DNA from 4 places in the Actinoplanes sp. NPDC049598 genome. Region 4 is predicted to be linked to each of the others. Evidence: riboswitches for the same ligand, from Rfam matches in the RefSeq annotation. Region 4 holds a riboswitch; each other region holds the start of a gene.
The links. Region 4 has a riboswitch for cyclic di-AMP ahead of AB0J66_RS30900 (hypothetical protein). Riboswitches for the same ligand answer to the same signal wherever they lie in the genome.
Positions count from the first base shown of each region.

Region 1: another riboswitch for cyclic di-AMP. It lies ahead of AB0J66_RS42500 (C40 family peptidase); the one in region 4 lies ahead of AB0J66_RS30900 (hypothetical protein).
Region 2: another riboswitch for cyclic di-AMP. It lies ahead of AB0J66_RS39610 (NlpC/P60 family protein); the one in region 4 lies ahead of AB0J66_RS30900 (hypothetical protein).
Region 3: another riboswitch for cyclic di-AMP. It lies ahead of AB0J66_RS07925 (transglycosylase family protein); the one in region 4 lies ahead of AB0J66_RS30900 (hypothetical protein).

Region 1 covers NZ_JBFAOX010000031.1:40,011-44,539, reverse strand. The annotation lists gene AB0J66_RS42505 (sigma-70 family RNA polymerase sigma factor) at 1-451, shown strand, start outside; gene AB0J66_RS42500 (C40 family peptidase) at 534-1,448, opposite strand; cyclic di-AMP (ydaO/yuaA leader) riboswitch at 1,506-1,636, opposite strand; gene AB0J66_RS42495 (DUF3817 domain-containing protein) at 1,843-2,169, opposite strand; gene AB0J66_RS42490 (hypothetical protein) at 2,187-2,591, opposite strand; gene AB0J66_RS42485 (DUF6158 family protein) at 2,684-2,932, shown strand; gene AB0J66_RS42480 (DUF1360 domain-containing protein) at 2,942-3,466, shown strand; gene AB0J66_RS42475 (hypothetical protein) at 3,513-3,665, opposite strand; gene AB0J66_RS42470 (hypothetical protein) at 3,686-3,880, opposite strand; gene AB0J66_RS42465 (hypothetical protein) at 4,175-4,372, shown strand; gene AB0J66_RS42460 (ANTAR domain-containing protein) at 4,421-4,529, shown strand, end outside.
Region 2 covers NZ_JBFAOX010000026.1:47,379-51,907, forward strand. The annotation lists gene AB0J66_RS39590 (molybdopterin oxidoreductase family protein) at 1-426, opposite strand, end outside; gene AB0J66_RS39595 (GDSL-type esterase/lipase family protein) at 603-1,880, shown strand; gene AB0J66_RS39600 (BlaI/MecI/CopY family transcriptional regulator) at 1,944-2,309, shown strand; gene AB0J66_RS39605 (VTT domain-containing protein) at 2,317-2,949, opposite strand; cyclic di-AMP (ydaO/yuaA leader) riboswitch at 3,327-3,454, shown strand; gene AB0J66_RS39610 (NlpC/P60 family protein) at 3,461-4,297, shown strand; gene AB0J66_RS39615 (PQQ-dependent sugar dehydrogenase) at 4,364-4,529, opposite strand, start outside.
Region 3 covers NZ_JBFAOX010000002.1:434,245-438,773, forward strand. The annotation lists gene AB0J66_RS07900 (hypothetical protein) at 1-216, shown strand, start outside; gene AB0J66_RS07905 (hypothetical protein) at 213-722, shown strand; gene AB0J66_RS07910 (amidohydrolase family protein) at 719-1,768, shown strand; gene AB0J66_RS07915 (hypothetical protein) at 1,822-2,106, shown strand; gene AB0J66_RS07920 (hypothetical protein) at 2,173-2,958, shown strand; gene AB0J66_RS07925 (transglycosylase family protein) at 2,940-3,614, opposite strand; cyclic di-AMP (ydaO/yuaA leader) riboswitch at 3,617-3,773, opposite strand; gene AB0J66_RS07930 (hypothetical protein) at 3,958-4,323, opposite strand; gene AB0J66_RS07935 ((2Fe-2S)-binding protein) at 4,381-4,529, opposite strand, start outside.
Region 4 covers NZ_JBFAOX010000015.1:128,912-133,440, forward strand. The annotation lists gene AB0J66_RS30890 (glycoside hydrolase family 65 protein) at 1-1,474, shown strand, start outside; gene AB0J66_RS30895 (hypothetical protein) at 1,539-2,567, opposite strand; cyclic di-AMP (ydaO/yuaA leader) riboswitch at 2,574-2,707, opposite strand; cyclic di-AMP (ydaO/yuaA leader) riboswitch at 2,918-3,050, shown strand; gene AB0J66_RS30900 (hypothetical protein) at 3,054-4,112, shown strand; gene AB0J66_RS30905 (ABC transporter ATP-binding protein) at 4,137-4,529, opposite strand, start outside.

The DNA of each region.
Region 1 (4,529 bases), on a different contig from region 4:
CCGGATGCGCAACGTCACCCGTCAGCTCGTCCGCGAGCTGGGCGGCGACCCCGAGCCCGAGCAGGTCGCGGCCGCGCTCGGTGTGACCGTGGAGCGGGTCAACGAGCTCACCCGCTGGGCCCAGGACACGGTGTCCCTGGACACGCCGGTCGGCGACGACGGCGACACCAACCTCGGCGACCTGGTGGCCGACAGCGACGCCCCCTCGCCCGAGGACATCGTCCTGACCGCCCTGGAGCGCCAGCGCATCGAGGGTCTGCTCAACCACCTCGACGACCGGTCGGCCGGCATCATGCGGGCCCGCTACGGCCTCGAGGACGGCCGGGAGCACTCGCTGACCGAGGTGGCCTCGCGCTTCTCGCTCAGCCGCGAGCGCATCCGCCAGCTCGAGATCCAGGCGCTCGGCCGGCTGCGTGAGCTGGCCCGGGCCGAGGGCCTGCAGGCCGCGTAAGGTTCCTTCCTCCCCCCGCCCACAGACGCGAAAGGCCGGTACCCGACGGGTACCGGCCTTCATCGTGTGCGCTGGCGGGTCGCTAGACCCGGCCGTATCCGTACGGGGTCATGACGTTGATGGAAACCTTCTTGACCACCGTGCCGGTGTGCGGCGCATGAATGATCATGCCGTCGCCGACGTAGATCGCGACGTGCCCGAGACTTCGGTAGAACACGAGGTCGCCGGGTTGCAGCTCGGACTTGCTGATGCGGGTCGTCGCACTCCACTGGGCCTCGGTGTTGTGCGGCAGCGACTTGCCCGCCGCGGCCCACGCGCCCATTGTCAGGCCCGAGCAGTCCCAGGTGCTGGGGCCGTCGGCGCCGAACACGTACGCCTCGCCGAGCTGGGCATAAGCGAACGAGACAGCCTTGCCGGCCGAACCCGCGATGGTCGGAACGGGACCGTTGTACTTGGTGGGGGTCTCTTGCGCCTGGCCGTAGGCCTGGGTACGCATGGCCATCAATTTCTTGATGTCCTTCTCGATGCCGGTCTTCTGGGTGGCCAGCGCCGTGACCTGAGCCTGCTGCTTGGCCTGGGTCGCCTTGAGGGCGGCCTGGCGGGAGCTGAAGTTCTGGGTCGCCTCGGTGTAGGCGTCGATGTCGCGCTGGTTGGACCGGGTGATCTGGTCGAGATAGCTGATCTTGTCGACCAGGTCGTCCTGTCCACCGGTCAGCAGAGCGGTCATCGGGCCGACCCGGCCCTGCTTGTACGTCGTCGCCGCGAGGGTGCCGACGCGGGCGCTGGCGGTCTTGAGCGCGGCCTGGGCCGGAGCCAGGGACGCCGCGAGCTTCTTCTCGTCCGCGATCGTCTTCTGCAGGTTGATGCGCATCTTGTTGTAGTTCTCGGTGACGTCCTCGAGCTGGTTGGACGCCGCCTCGATCTTCTTGGTGAGCTCGCTCGTGGACGGCGCCGCGTGCGCGGCCGTCGCCAGAGACCCGGTGATCGCGACAGCCATGGTCGCGACTGCGAGCGCCCGAAGCCTCGTACGGAGGTGTGGCACCGGTTAGTGGCCTTTCTTCCGCTTGGCCGCCTACCGGGTCAGCTGTCGGGTTGGGGCCCGGAAGAAGCCCTCCCGCGCGCACGCGGATTCACCCCAGAAACACGGTTTCCCGGCTCCGGCGTGGGACTTTGCGCGCTCGGGGGAGGGCGGCGGTCGTCACGCAGGATTGGGCGGCGTTGGCCGGCGCCACCGAGGGGAGTGGCTGCGGACCGAACCAACCGCATTAACTTATCGGGGGAAACATCAAATGCAAGCTGTCACAGAGTGATTTAAGACTGCGGACCGCTTTGCGTCATTGATCCCGATAACAGATAGTCATTCGGCCGGGACAATGTGTTGATGGTCCCTCTCAAGCCGGACTATTCGCAAGCTCGGCCTGACGCTCCGGAATCCACTGCTTGCTCACCTTGCGCTCGACCCAGAACGACAGGAACGGGATCGTGCCGGCCAGCATCACGGCGATCATGCGGGGGAACGGCCAATTCGCCCGGCGGGACAGGTCGAAGGTCAGCGCCAGGTAGACCATGAACAGGAAGCCGTGCAGCGGGCCGACGACCGCGACCACGGAGGCGTTGTCGGCCAGGTACTTCAGCGGCATGCCGACCACCACGAGCGCGAGCAGGCCCACGCCGACGATGTAGGCGATGATCCGGTAGCGGGTCAGGGCTCCCTGCACAGTGGCACGTCCTTCTTCTACTTCGGCCCGGGGTAGTCGCCTGGGCGGGCCCCCGGGTGTTCCTTCAACCAGGCCAGATAGTCGTTGTAGGCGGCCGTCTCGGGATCATCGGCGTCCGCGGCCGGGCGCACGGCCACCCGGACCGGCCGGCCGACGGTAACAGCCGTACCTGGGAGCCTCTCCGGCTCCGGCTCGTCGCCGTGCGACGGGTCCAGCTTGCGCCGGGCGAGCTGGACCTCACGCCACCAGAGGAAGACCACGAAGCCCGCGAAGACCGGCCACTCGAACATGTAGCCCCAGCTGATCGCGTTGCCCCCGGTGGCACGGCTGAACTGCCACCAGCCCAGCACCAGGCACCCGAAGAACAGGATCAGCGCCAGGACGTGCCGGGCGATCCACGCCGGAGTCCACAGGCCCTTCATGCCCTTGAGCGTACCGGCGTGGGTTTGACCCCCGCCCGCACGGGCAACCGTGCTGGCAGCACACCGACCACCCGCGCCCACGGAGGTACGCCATGACCGATGCCCAGGACTCCTCGGCGCCCCTCATGGAGAACGGGATCGACCCCGCCGGCCTGGCCGACGAGGACCTGTTCCGCGAGCTGGGCAGCCTCTACCGCACCCGGCTGGCCACCCTCCGGCACGGGCCCGACGCCGCCCTGGCCAACCACTTCAAGCGGACCGCCGAGCTCGAGACCGAGTACCTGGCCCGCAATCCCGGGCGCGAGGTCGACCAGGACCGGCTGACCCAGGACTTCCAGTAAGGAGCCACCTTGACCGAGACGCTGCGCGCCCGGCTGGCGCGCGTCGGCCAGTCGTACGCCCCCCACGAGCACCGGCCGCTCGCCGGCTACCTCGCCGCCATGGGCGCCTTCAGTGCCCTGGCCGCGAGCCTGGCCGCCGCCGCGAAGGTCACCGGGAAGCCCGCGCCGGAGCGCCCCTCCCTGGGTGACGTGGCGCTGCTGTCGATCGCCACCCACAAGCTGAGCCGGCTGATCGCCAAGGACTCGGTCACGAGTCCGCTGAGGGCGCCGTTCACCCGTTACAGCGAGCCGGCCGGCGCGGCCGAACTCAACGAAGAAGTACGCGACCACGGCAGCTCCCTGAAACACGGGATCGGCGAGCTCATCACGTGCCCGTTCTGCCTGGCGGTGTGGGTCGCCACCGGCCTCACCGGTGGTCTCGTGCTGGCCCCGCGCCTCACCCGCCTGGCCGCGACGACTTTGACGGCCACTGCGGTCTCCGACTTCCTGCAGATGGCCTACGACATCTCCAAGCACGCCGCCGAGGGCGACTGATCTTTCACCGTCGAAAAAGCCGCCCCTCAGCGCGAGGGGCGGCTTTTCAGGGTGGCCCGTCCTTTTCGAGGCCGGACGAGCCATCCGGGCTCTCGGGCTCGCTGTCGTCCCGGTCCGCGGTGACGTCCTCGTCGACAGCGGTGTCGCTGTGCTCCGAGGCGAAGTCCTCCTGCTCGTCCGGATCGCCGATCGGCTCCATGCCTTCCCTTCCCGTTCGGTTTAGAGGACCCGCAGGGCCTCGGCTGCCTCGTCCTGTGCGTACTCGCCGTCCGGCAGCGCGTCGATCCGGGTCATGGCCGTGGCCGGCAGATCGGCCGCGATGGCCCGGCGCTGCAGGTCGGCACTGCTCAGCCGCTCCTGCGCGTCGAAGGCGTCGTCCAGAAAGGCGTCCAGCTCACGAAACTCATCGGTCACGGCCCGAGGACTACCCCCGGCACCCGGCGACAAACGCTGTGGTGGGCGTCACATCGGCTAACGGAATCGTGACCCCCGTCCGACCGTTGAGAGCAGATGTCGGTGTGCCCAGTGTCCCCGGGCCTCACCCATTGCCTTCACGGAATACCGTTCGGCTGGAGCCGTGATGAGCCACTCGCCGCGAGGCGACCTGCACACCGATATCGCGCCGTCCCCGGTCCGCCGGGGGCGGCGCACCCTTTCTCCGGCCCGGCGCGGTTTGGGGGAAGGGCGGGCGCGGGTACCCGATCTCTCATGACTGATGACCGGATCAGGCAGCGGGCCGCCGATCTGCTCCCCGAGGAGCAGGGCAGCGCCGACCCGCGCGCGCAGGCCGAGGCGATCCTCGCCGATTCGGACGAGCGCGAGGCCGACCTCGAGGCGGCGCCGGACTCGTTCCTGGAGCACCGCCGGTCGGATCAGGCCGCGGCCACCGGCGAAACCACCCGGTAGAGGCACAAGGCTTACGTGATCGTCAATGGTCATGGCAGGATGCCCCGCGTGCCTGCCCCAAATCGCCGGGTTTCTTCCGCGCAGCGTGGCCCCGCCCGGGTGCTGACCCGGCCCGGGCGCCTCCGCGCGCCCGCGGGCCGCCCGGCGGACCCCAGCG
Region 2 (4,529 bases), on a different contig from region 4:
GCCGCTGGTGTAGAAGCCGTGGGACAGCGGGCCCTTCTCGCGCAGCAGTCGCTGCGACTCGCGCACGACGCGGCCCATCGCGGTGTCCCAGTCGGTCTCGACCAGCCGGTCCCCCTCGCGGATGAGCGGCCGGGTCAACCGGTCCGGTGAGCCGGCCCAGGCCGTACTGCCGTAGAGCCCTTTCGGCCCGAGCCGGCCGTGGTTCACCACATCGCCCGCCCGGCCCCGCACCCCGACCATCCGGCCGTCCTTGACCGCGATGTCGCAGCCGCAGCCGTTGCTGCAGAGCAGGCAGGCGCTCTGCACCCACCGGTCGACCTGATCCTCGCTCAGCCCCGCGTCGAGATGCTGATCCACCCGCGCCGGCCACACCGTGCCCTTCGCGTGCGGCGTCCGCTCGCCCCACAGGTCCGCCACCCGGTCCATCCGACGTTCCTTCCGCAGCCGTCTGCGAGCACCGTAACCGCTCATCAGGGGCCTCGTAGCGCACGAGTGCACTGTGCAACCTTTGCGAATGACAAAAGGTGGGTGAGGCGGATTACCTGCGGTCGTACAACTAGCGGGGCTCCCGGGTAGTTGATCAGGGCCGTACTGTGGTCGCCGTGAAGTGGACTGGAAGTACAAAACTCCTGGTTGCGACCGTTCTGGTGGTTCTTGTGGCGGCAGTGGCCGTGGGGGTGTGGCGCATCTCGTCGGACGACGGGAAACAGACCGCCGCGCCGGAGGCCCCCGCCTCGGCCGCCGCGGTGGCCGACACCACGCCGATCGACCCCAAGACCCCCTGGACCGGCACCTGGGCGACGGCCATGCAGGACGGCAAGGGAGAGGGCTTCCAGCAGGAGACGCTTCGGCAGGTGGTTCGCACGACCGTCGGCGGCGACGCCGTACGCGTCCGGCTCTCCAACGAGTTCGGCACCGCCCCGCTCCCCGTGAGCGCCGTCCACCTGGCCAAACACACGGGCAAGGGCACGATCGACGAGAGCACCAACGCCCCGGTGACCTTCGGCGGCGCCGACTCGGTGACCATCCAGGCCGGCAAGACCGTCGTGAGCGACCCGGTGGCGTACAAGCTGGCCGCCGGCACCGACCTGGCCGTCAGCGCCTACGTCCCGGAGAAGGTCACCTCGGTGACCCAGCACGAGTCCGCGAACCGCGACAACTACGCGGGCTCGGGCAACCAGAGCACCAAAGCCGAGCTGTCCGGGATGCGCTCGTTCTACAGCTACTACTTCCTCGCCGGCGTCGACGTCCAGAACCCGAAGGCCGAGGGCGCGGTCGTCGCGCTCGGCGCCTCGATCACCGACGGCTACGACTCGACCTGGAACGAGAACCGCGGCTGGCAGGACGTGCTCGCCCGGCGGCTGACCGGCGAGGGCCGCGCCATCGGGGTGCTCAACGCGGGCATCAGCGGCAACTCCTTCCTGCAGGACGGCAAGGGCCGCAGCGCCCTCAACCGGCTCCAGCGCGACGTGCTCGGCCAGCCCGGCGTCAAGTGGGTGATCGTCGCCGACCTCGGGATCAACGACCTCGGCGGCGCCGACGCGTCCGGCGGGTCCCGGCTCGTCACCGGCCTGAAGCAGCTGATCAAGCGCAGCCACGGCGCGAACGTCAAGGTCCTGTGCGGAACCCTGGTGCCGTACGCGGACTCGGAGAGCTACAACAGCACGGGCGAGGCCGGCCGGAAGACCTTCAACACGTTCGTCCGCTCCAGCGCCAGCGGCTGCGACGGCGTCGTCGACTTCGACGCCGCCGTGCACGACCCGGCCACCCCGACCCGGTGGAGCAGCCGCTTCGACCAGGGCGACCACATGCACCCCAACAACGCCGGCATGGAGGCCATGGCCGCCGCGGTCGACAGCAAGCTCCTGGCGACCGCCTGACCGTTGCGGGGTCCGAGCAGATCGGACCCCGCCGCGGCTATCCTGACCGCGGAGGTCAGGACGGTGACGACGAAGGGCGGGCGGCGGACGCCCGGCAGCCTCGAAGCGGCGGCCATGAGCGTGCTGTGGGCCGCCCCGGAGGCGATGACCGCGGCCGAGGTGCAGGAGGCGCTGGGTGGTGGCCTCGCCTACAACACCGTGCAGACCATCCTCATCCGGCTGCACGACAAGGGAACCGTCCAGCGGCGCCGCGCCGGCCGCGGGCACGCCTACTGGCCGACCCAGGATGCCGCCACCGCGGCGGCGGCGCAGATGAGCGCGGCCCTGGCCGCCCGCCCGGACCGGCTCCGGGTCCTCCAGCAGTTCGTCGGGACGCTGGACGAGGCGGACGCCGCCCTGCTGCGGCAGCTGCTGGCCGACGAGTCGTGACCCGCCCTCATCGGCCGGCCCGGGCCCGTCGCCGGCCGCGCAGGAGCTCGATGCCGACCGGAATGACCGACACGGCGACGATGCCGGCGAGGATGAGTTCGATGTTCGACTTCACGAACGCGATCTGCCCGAGGAAATAGCCGAGAATCGTCACCCCGCAGCCCCACAGCGTGCCGCCGATGACGTTGAAAAGCAGGAAGGTGCGGTATTTCATGTGGCCGGCTCCGGCCACGATGGGCGTGAAGGTCCGCACGATCGGAACGAAACGGGCGAGAACGACGGACCGGGCGCCGTACTTCTCGAAGAATCCACTGGCCCGGGTCAGATTCTCGCGTTTGAACAGCCGCGAGTCCGGCCGCCGGAACAGCGACGGCCCGAAGCGGCGGCCGAAGAGATAACCGAATTGGTCCCCGGCCACCGCCGCCATCGACACCAGCAGGCACATCAGCCACAAGGGCTGCTTGAGGTACGTCCCGTCGGCCACCAGAAGCCCGGCGGTGAACAAAAGCGAGTCGCCGGGCAGAAAGAAACCGATCAGCAGGCCCGACTCGGCGAAGACGAGCGCCAGGATGCCGAGAAGGCCGAAGGTGGAGATCAGGTGTTCCGGGTTCAGGAACGAGGGGCCGAGGGCTGCGGTCATCAGATGGCGTCGCCTCTTCCGGAAAGTAAAAACCTACACTTTGTAGGTGTTACCAGCCTCGCCGGGCCTATCCCTCGACCGAGAATTGTGTGGCCTTTTTCACTGGTCGACTTACACCTCTTGTAGCAGATCAATAACTGCTTGTCATTTCAACTGCAAGAAACCGGGCACTCAGCAATGTGCCAACTACTTTGGGTAGTCTTTGCTGCTCGGAGGGAGCGGCGGAATTGGTGTAGCAAGATGGGGCCGACCGCAGAGCGGGCCGGCTCGCGACGAACCGGCTCACGCCGAGCCCTACCCCGGTCGGTCGTCGCGACCATGAGCGACACCACCACCGCGAAGGCATACGGGGCAGGGACGGGGGAACCACCATCGGCTCTTCGGCGCCACCGCACCCGGTGCGGGCGGCGTGGCGAGGGCCTTGGGGTGAAGCCGCCCCCGGCGGCCGGGCAACCTTCCCGCCCGAACCCGACAGCTAACCTCGCAGGCGTGCCGGAAGGATGTTTCCACCGTGCACGAACACAGTTCGGGCCGGCGCCGCATGTCCGTCGGCACCGGCACCATCGCACTGTCCCTGGGTCTCTGCCTCGGCGCCGGCCAGCTGGTCGGCACTCCGGGCGCGGTCGCCGCGGCGGGCCCGGCCCCCACGGCGCACGTCTCCGCGACGAAAGCCGCCGCGGCCAAGAAGAAGGTCTCCATCCGGACCACGTACAGCGCCCGGTCGTTGACCGCCGGCAAGTCGGTGCGGATCACCGCGACCTACCGCAACCCCGCCACCGGCGCGGCGATCACCTCGGGGGTGGTACGCCTGCAGGCGTACCGGAACGGCAAGTGGCACACCTGGTTCGCAAAGCGGTTGACCAGCAAGGGAACGGTCAGCTTCTCGGCCGCGCCGAAGGTGACGGGATACTTCCGCACCTCCTACACCGGCAACGCCGTCTTCGCCGCGCACGTCGGCCGGAAGATCAAGGTCACCGTGATCAGGCCGTCGTCCGGGAAGGGGGCCAAGATCCTGGCCGAGGCGCGTCGGCACGTCGGCGCGCTCTACCTCTACGGCGCGGCCGGACCGCACCGGTTCGACTGCTCCGGCTTCACGATGTACGTCTACCGCAAGTCGGTCGGTGTCAAGCTGCCGCACAAGGCGCATTCGCAGCAGCGGTACGGCCGTGGCGTCAGCAAGTCGGCCAAGAAGCCCGGTGATCTGCTGATCTCGCGCCGGGGTTCGTACGGCTACCACGCCGCCATCTACGCCGGTAACGGCTACATCTACGACTCGCCGCACAGTGGCGCGCGGGTCAGCAAGCGGAAGATCTTCAGCTCCAACTACGTCGTCCGCCGGCTCGCCTGACCCCGGAGCGGCGGACCGGGCCGGGAGGCGTACGGCGTTGTACCGCCTCCCGGCCCGGCCGCAAGCTCACTCGAAACGCACCCGGCTCAGCCACCCGGGGTAGTCGCTCAGCACGTACAGCTCGCCCTGCACGTCGACGCCGAAGGCGGTCGGCTGGGTCGGGAAGTTGCCGATGGTGGCGGACTCGTAGCCGCCGCCGGGCCTGGGGCGCACGGCGAAGGCGAGGGTCGAG
Region 3 (4,529 bases), on a different contig from region 4:
AAGGAGCGCTTCCACCACGAGAAATACCAGATGCTGTACGGGCTCGACCTGCCGCACCGGTTCCATTCGCGGATGTGGGGCCCGCGCGGGGCGACCCTCGTGCAGCAGTACCACGTCGGGCGGATGTTCCCGCCGGAGGAGAAGAACGAGACCTGGCTGGGGCCGGACGGCACGTCGGCGCCGGGAGGGGGCAACTGTTGGTACCACCACCTGTGAGCGTCTTCGGCCTGCGCAAGACGTGGATCGACCCGGTGCCCGGCATCGCCATGGTGCAGGCCCACTACACCTGCTCCCCCACCGGCGTGCCGCCCGACTGGGCCGGGGCCGAGCAGGTCGTGCTGTCGCCCGGTCCTTCTAGAAGCGCCGTCTTCGAAGTGCCCCGGACGGTCGACGGCTCGACGGAGTTCTCGCTGCACCACTTCTTCTTCGTGGTGGGCGAGCACGACCGTACGACGTCTCCGGTCTTCACCGAGCCGATCGTGGCCCGCGAGGTCGTCTTCGATGACGCCACCGGCGCGTACAGCTCGGTGGGTTTTATCTGGAGCGAGGCCGACTCGCCGGTGCCCAACTACACCAGTGGGGTCACGGACGTGCCGCACGTGTTCCGGGGGCTGGTGTGGGGCGTGCGCGGAAGCACCGTCCGCTACGGCTTTCATCTCCTGGTGGGCGACGGCGAACGCTGGGACGACAACGGCGGTCACGGCTGGACCATCACCCTGTGAGGCGCTACGACCGGCCGATCCGGTGGGCCGGGAAGGGCCTGATCCGCTACACCGGCGCCCTGGACGGCCCCCTGACCCTGCACTACGGGTACGACGGCTGGTCGTCCCCGCAGGACGTGCCGATGGAGCGCGACGACGCCGGCTGGCTCGCCGCCGTGCCGGTCGGCGGGCGCCACGTCGTCGACTGCGTGGTGCGCTCGGCCCGATCCGAGCAGTGCGACAACAACGACGGGGCGGACTACCGGCTCTGGATCTCCCTCGACCCGGTCGACGCGCACACCCACGTCCGCGCCCCCGGCGGCGGGCAGCTCGGCTTCGACAGCCTGCGCACGGCCGCCTTCTCCGGTGGCATGACCCACGCGCTGGTCTGCTGGACCGAGAACGACCTGGTCGAGATCGTCGCCGAGGCCACGCCGTGGCTCACCCCGCTGGTCTGGGTGCGGCCCGGCGGGCCCGATCCGGCCGGCGTCCGCAGGCGGCTCGGCGCCGGCGCGGCGGGGCTCAAGCTCCACCCGGCGTACGACGGGTATCCGGCCGACACGCCAGGTCTGGACCCGTACCTTCGCGTGGCCGAGGAGGCCGGCGTCCCGGTGACCGTGCACAGCGCGCCCGGGCCGGCCGATCCCGACCTGATCCGGCGGCTGGCCGAGCGCTTCCCGGCAGTGCGGTTCGTGCTCTACCACACGTATCTCGGGCCGCCCGAGGGCCGGCGGCGGGCCGCGCGGCACGCCGCCGCCCTGCCCAACCTCTACCTCGAGACGTCCTGGTGCCGGTCGGCCGAGGCCGAGCGCCTGATCGACGAGGTCGGGCCCGAGCGGGTGCTGTTCGGCTCGGACGCGGCGACGGACGGGCCGGACCACTTCGTACGGCGGCCGCCGAACATCGAGATGACCGAGAACTACAACACCGGTCTCCTGCGGCTGGCGCAGCGCCTGGCGCCTTCGGTTTTCCGTGCTTTCGCGGAGTCGAACGCCCGGCGGCTCTTCGCGCTGCCACCTGGGCGTTTGGCCAAGCGGCGGCGGCTGACGCGGCGGCCGTCACTCTGACGTGGCGGTGTGGCGGGCGGGCAAGATCTCCCATGGCTCGCTATGTTGGGTCCATGACGACGACCGGCGACCGCAGGACACTCCTGCTGCGCTCGTTGTTGTCCGTTCTGCTGTTCGTGTTGCTGGCGCAGGTCGCCACGCCGCAGCGGCCGTCCGCGACGTCTTCCCCGCGGGCCGCTGTCTCCTCCTCCGCTGTGTCCGATCCCTCGTCCTCGCTCACCGAGCCCGACGAGTCCGCGGAGTCCGAGCAGGCGCCGATCGACCGCGCCACCGTCCTCAGCACACAGTTCACCGCGGGTGTCCGCGGTTCTCGCGCGCCTCCGGCCGCGTCCGCCTGATCAGCGCCTTCCCGCGCTGATCGCAGCTGCCCACGGTGGACTCGACACGCGGACGGATTGACGATCATGAACGTTGTAGCGGAGATGCTTGTTTCCTCACCGGCGCCGGCCATCTGGGCCACGCTGATGCTGCTCACCCTGCCGGCCCTGCTCCTGCTGGGCAGCCCGCAGGCGATGCGCCACCCGCGCAAGGCGGCCCAGGAGACCGTGGCCGTGCTGCGGGCCCGGAGCGCTTTCAAGAACCGCCAGGCCGAGGAGGCCGCCCAGGCGGCGCAGTTCGCCTCCGAGATCCAGGTGGCGGCCGAGCGCGCCGCGGCGAGCGCCGGCCGCTGGCAGGAGGTCTGGGAGCAGGCCGCCCAGGCGGTCAACGTCGCCTACGACGCCTGGCTGGAGGCGGACGCCCGGGTGCGCCGGGCCGCCGCGGGCGCCGTCTGGGGCACGCCCTGGTCGGCCCGGACCTGCGCGGAGTACGCGGACCGGGAGAGCTTCCTGCACCGGGCCGTCGAGGCCGCCGTCGGCCGCGGGGAGCTGCCCGCCTCGGCCCTGGCCGACGCGATGGCCGAGCGCAACGGCTGGGACGCCCGGCTCCACCAGGTCGAGCAGGAGCTGGTGATCGCCCGGGCCTCGGCCGCGTGGCTGCGTCAGCGGTACGAGCTGGCCACGGCCGCCGAGTCGGCCGCCTGGCACGATGTCTCGCTCGCCCGCAGCACCGCGAGCAGCCTGCGCGACGAGGCGCAGGCGGCCGCGATGCTGGCGGCGGCCTCGGCCCCGGTGCGGAAGAGCACCGAGGTCCGGGCGAGCCGCCGGGTGGTTCTCGCTGCGGGGAGCCTTGCTCAGATCGCGATGCGCTGACCCGGGAAGATCAGGTTCGGGTCGTCGATGATGCTCTTGTTGAGCTCGGCGAGCCGCTCCCAGCCGCCGTCGATCTGGTAGCGGTTGGCGATCTTGGCCAGGGTGTCGCCGGCGCGGACGATGTAGAAGTCGCCGGTCGTCTTCGTGGTGCTCCGGGGCGCGGCGGTCGTCGACTTGTGGGTCGTGGACGACTTGTGCGTCGTCGCCGACTTGTGCGTCGCCGACTTCTTGCTGGTCGTCGACTTCTTGGCGGTGGAGGACGACTTCTTCTCCGAGGCGCCGCCGGTGTTGGTGCCCTTGTAGCTCTTCGACGAGCCGGCCTTCTTGCCGCAGACCGGCCAGGCGCCGATGCCCTGACCGTCGAGGACCTTCTCGGCGATCGCGATCTGCTCGCCCCGGCTCGCCTTGTTGGCGGTGCTGGCGTACTTGCCGCCGCCGTAGGCCTTCCAGGTGCTCTTGGTGAACTGCAGGCCGCCGTAGAAGCCGTTGCCGGTGTTGATGCTCCAGTTGCCGCCGGACTCGCACTGGGCGACGGCGTCCCAGTTGACGCTGCCCGCGGCCTGGGCCGGCTGGGCCGCGCCGAAGAGGGCGAACGCTCCGGCCACGCCGGCGGTGGTGAGGCCGAGCGCGACGGTGTGCTTACGGTTTTGTGCCATGGAAGAACAACCTCCACGCCTACGAGGTGAGCTGTCGGGTTCGGGCTGAGGTGCCCGGCCGCGCGAGGCGGCTTCACCCCGAGGCACGCGCGGTGGCGTGCCGGAGAACGTTTGGGTCCCCCGCTCCATGCCTGAGTTGAATTCCGTCGGGCGGCGGCAGGACTCGGCGTTCCGCCCGCGGTGCCCACGATCGTGGGACCGGCCGACCGTAACCACGCCGATCGACCCTCGGCAAAGCCACGAAGGGCGATCGTGACGTTGTTCTCAGTGCGCCCGGCCGGGGAATGCGCCCGGTTCTGCCCCGTTTTGCCGTGATCACCGATCAAGGCTGCGACCAGGCCGATCAGTCCGGCGTTACCAGGCCCTGGAGCCCGACGACAACGGCGATGATGCCGAAGACGGCCAGCAGCAGCCCTCGCCCGAACGGCGCCTCCGCGGTCTTGCGGCCCGTCAGCCGGTCCCACAGCAGGGCGACCCCGACCGCGATGCCGACCACCTCGAAGTGGAAGACGTGCGGCCCGTCGAAGAGGTGGACCAGCAGGTAGTAACCGCCGGCGACCAGGGCCACGACGCCGACCACCCAGCCCCACGGCGCGACCCGGTCGGCGAACGTGCCGAACCCGCCGCCGACGCGCGGAATCTGCCGCAGCAGGGCCGCGGCGAGCAGCAAACCGCCGAGAATGTTCGCGAGATCCAGCAACAGCGCCATCAGCATGCCTCCCGGTTACCCATACGGGAGCGCTCCCATGTCGGGTTCAACGCTTCATCACTTCCAATACGAGCAGTCGGCGCAGAACCGCTGATGCGGGATCGTGAAGGCCAGGCAGCAGGTCCGGCGGCGCACCCGCTCGGTGTTCCAGTCGACCAGGTGGGCCACGTCGAGCATGCGCAGCACCTGGCCGGTCGTCTCCCCCG
Region 4 (4,529 bases):
GGTCGAGGCCCAGCGCGAATACCTGGACGCGTTCTGGGACCACTCCGACGTCCGCGTCGAGGGCGACCCCGAGGTGCAGCAGGCCGTCCGCTTCGGCCTGTTCCACACCTTGCAGGCCGGCGCCCGGGCCGAGCAGCGCCCGATCGGCTCCAAGGGCCTGTCCGGCCCCGGCTACGACGGCCACACGTTCTGGGACGCCGAGACCTTCGTGCTGCCCGCGCTGACCTACACCCAGCCCTCGGCCGCGGCCGACGTGCTGCGCTGGCGCCACTCGACGCTCGACCTGGCCCGGGAGCGCGCGCAGACGCTGGGCCTGCAGGGCGCGGCCTTCCCGTGGCGCACCATCCGCGGCCAGGAGTGCTCGGCCTACTGGCCGGCCGGCACCGCCGGCTTCCACATCGGCGCCGACATCGCCGACGCCGTGCGGCGTTACGTGCAGGCCACCGGCGACTACGACTTCGAGCGGGAGTTCGGCCTGGAGCTGCTGGTCGAGACGGCCCGGCTGTGGCGCTCGCTCGGCCACCACGACCGGCACGGCCGCTTCCACATCGACGGCGTGACCGGCCCGGACGAGTACACGGCGGTCGTCAACGACAACATCTACACCAACCTGCTGGCCCAGCAGAACCTGCTGACCGCGGCCGACGCCGCCAAGCGTCACCCGGACCTGGCCCGCAAGCTGGGCGTGGACGACGAGGAGACGGCGAGCTGGCGCGACGCGGCGGCCTCGGTGCACATCCCGTACGACCGGGAGCTCGGCGTGCACCAGCAGTCGGAGGGCTTCACCCGGCTGCAGGAGTGGGATTTCGAGAACACCCCGCCCGAGGCGTACCCGCTGCTGCTCAACTACCCGTACTTCGACCTGTACCGCAAGCAGGTGGTCAAGCAGGCCGACCTGGTGATGGCGATGTACATCCGCGGTGACGCGTTCACCCCGGAGGAGAAGGCGCGCAACTTCGCCTACTACGACGCTCGGACCGTCCGCGACTCGTCGCTGTCGGCCTGCGTCCAGGCCGTGATGGCGGCCGAGACGGGCCACCTGGAGCTCGCGCACGACTACCTGGGCGAGGCCGCCCTGATGGACCTGCACGACCTGCACCAGAACTCGCGGGACGGGCTGCACATCGCGTCGCTGGCCGGCACCTGGATCTCGCTGGTGGCCGGGCTCGGCGGCATGCGTGACTTCAACGGCGAGCTCTCCTTCGCGCCGCGGCTGCCCAGCCGGATCAACGCGCTGGACTTCTCGATGCTCTGGCGGGGCCTGCGCCTGCGGGTCAACGTCACCCCCGAGGAGACCACGTACTCGCTGCGCAACGGCGGCGGCTCGGCTCGGCTCGTGCTGCTGCACCACGGCAAGGAGGTCGAGGTCACCCAGGTCAAGCCGGTGACCGTGCCCAACCCGGCCCCGTCGCAGGTCGGCCCGGCGCCGGCCCAGCCGGCCGGCCGTGCTCCGGTGCGCCGCGCGACCGCCTGATTCACCGAATGACGAAAACGGCCCCCGGTGCGAACCGGGGGCCGTTTCACGTTTGAGTGGCGGATCAGAGCATCGAGACGTGCACGTGGTCGGTGTGGTCACTCGGCCCGTGGTACGCCCTCCACTCGCCCTCGGAGGGGAACCAGATCTGCTTGTACCAGATCACGTAATAGATGCCGAGCCGGTCCGCGTTGCGGACCAGGAACGCCATCAGGTTGTTCCCGTACTCCTTCATGTCCGCGTTGTGCGCGACCGCGAAACCGCTGTCCTGCAATGACCAGTCGCAGGCCCGGCCCTTCGGATGCTCGAACGGCCCGCCGTCACGGTGACAGCCCACGAATCTGTCGAAGCCCGCTTTCTTGACCTCTTTGTACATGTTCAAGGTCCGGGCGGTGATGCAGCCGCTGGTCGTCGGGTCCTTCACCGTGCACGACTCGGGCGAGAAACCGCCGTCGGAATTGCGGGGCGCGGCCTTGGCGACGGGAGATTTGGCGAGCACGTGGCCCTGGGTGAGGCCCTCGCCGCCGACCAGGTTGAGGGCCTGGCTGGCCGCTTCCTTCTGCTTCTGCATCGCGACCAGGTTGGTCTGCTGCTTCTTGACCTCGGCGTCCAGCGCCACCTTGGACTTCGTGACCTCGTCGATCGCCTTGTTGAGCTCGCCGAGCTTCCGGTCGTGCTCGGTGTTGATCTCCTCGAGCGACATGGCCCGGCGCAGGAAGTCGTCCGAGCCCTTGCTGCTGAGCAGGAAGCTGGCCGCGTTGAGCTGGCCGAACCGGTACTGCTGGTTGGCGATCGCGTTGACCTCGGGGATCAGCTCGTTGCGCCGGGCCTCGGCCGTCTTGATCTTGGTGGCGAGGGCCTTCTGCGCGGCCGTCGACTTGGCCACGGCGCCCTTGGCCTGGACGAACCGGCGGTTCGAGGACTCGATCAACTCGTCGAGGGTCTGGTTCTCCTTGCCGGCCGACTCGTCCGGGGTCGCGGAGGTCCCGTCGCCGGGCTCGGCGTAAGCCGGAGATATGGGCGAGGCCAGGAAAGCGACAGAGACGATCGGCGCCAGGGCAAGCATCAGCCACCGGCGGGGTCGTACGGTCATGCAGGTTCCTTCCGAGTAAACCGCCGACCGGGTTAGCTGACGGGTTCGGGACGGAAGCGATCCCTACCGCTTGACGCGGACTCACCCCACACTGACCTGGTTCCCCGGCTCGCCTCGCGGCGATTGGGCGGTGGCCGCCGGCACCTCGGGGGCGGTGCCTGGTTGGGCGGGCCGACGGCGAGTTTACCCGACAACGGGCCGCCCTTCAGGCCTCGCGAAACAGTATTCGCGTAGTCCACTTGTAACATTCCGTAATTGCAGTCACGGTGTGTCGCCATTCAATTGCGTCGCGTGCGATAACTGTCGATCGTTCGATGTCTTCGGTATGGTCGGTGCCGATCCCCACCCCCCGGGGATCGCCGCCTAATCGTTTCCGAACGAGCCGGGGAACCAATCTTTCCGGGGTGAATCCGCATCCGCGGTAGGGATCACTTCCGTCCCGAACCCGTCAGCTAACTCGGTCGGCGGCCGACGGAAGGAACAGGTGTGCGGCACAAGACTGTCCGGCGACGATTAGCAGCCACCCTGGCGCTGCTCGTCGCGCTCTCCGGCCTCGCGCTGGCCTCCCCGGCCTCGGCCGCGCCGGGCGACACCGGCGACGACGGCGAGGGCGCTCCCAAGACCCTGATCCAGCAGCTCGAGGCCGCCTCCAAGGGCTTCGTCGAGGCCAAGGAGGCGCTGGACCGCTCACGCAAGCGCCAGGCCGAGCTCGCGGCCAAGCTCAAGGAGCTCGACCAGCAGATCGGCCCGCGTCAGGCGGCGTTGGACGACATCATCCAGCAGTCGTACCGCACCGGGCGCCTCGGCCCGATGAGCGCGCTGCTCGCGGCCGGCTCGTCTGAGGGCTTCCTCGACCGGGCCGAGACCCTGGAGACGATCGCGGTCAAGGAGAACACGGCGGTCGCGGCGCTCAAGACCACCCGGGACGCCCAGCAGGCGGCCAAGGTGGCCATCGACACCGAGGTGCGCAACGAGCAGAAGCAGGTCGCGCTGATGGCCAAGCGCAAGGTGCAGGCCGAGAGCGCCCTCAAGGCGGCCAACACCGGCGGCGAGGACAAGACCGGCGAGGACGCCCCGCAGCCGAGCGACAACGCCCCCAGCAGCTCCAGCAAGAAGAAGGCGGGAGCGGCGCCCCGCGACTCGGACGGCTCACTGCCGTCCGAGGGCTGCACCGAGAAGGACCCGACCACCAGTGGCTGCCTGAGCCCGCGCACGCTCAACGCCCTCAAGCAGGCCCAGGCCGACGGCTTCACCCGCTTCGTGGCCTGCTTCCGCGAGCAGAACAGCGGTGAGCATCCCAAGGGCAAGGCCTGCGACTTCGCCGCCGACAAGAACGGCTTCGGCGGCGTCGCCACGGGTGCCAGCAAGACGTACGGCACCAATCTCGCGAATTACTTCATCAACAACTCGGACCGGCTCGGCGTGCTCTACGTGATCTGGTTCGAGCGGATCTGGCTGCCGAGCAGTGGCTGGAAGGCGTACACCCGCGGAAACGGCGACCCTTCCAGCGACCACACCAACCACGTGCATCTCTCGATGCGCTAGCTGAGCCGGGGGAGTGCGAGACCTTTACTTGCGGACGTAGGTCTCGTACTCCTTCAGGACGTCCTCGGTCGGGCCGTCGGCGCGGATCACGCCCGACTCGAGCCAGATGCTGCGCTCGCACGTGTCCCGGATCGACTGCTCGCTGTGGCTGACCAGGAAGACCGTGCCGGCCTCCTCGCGCAGGTCGCGCACCCGCTGCTCGCTGCGCTTGCGGAACTTGGCGTCACCGGTTGCCAGCGCCTCGTCGATCAGCAGCACGTCGTGCTTCTTGGCGGCGGCGATCGAGAACCGCAGCCGGGCCGCCATGCCGGAGGAGTAGGTCTTCATCGGCAGCGAGCTGAAGTCGCCCCGCTCGTCGATGCCCGAGAACTCGACGATCTCGGCCGTGCGCTCCTTGACCTGCGCCGGCGTCATGCC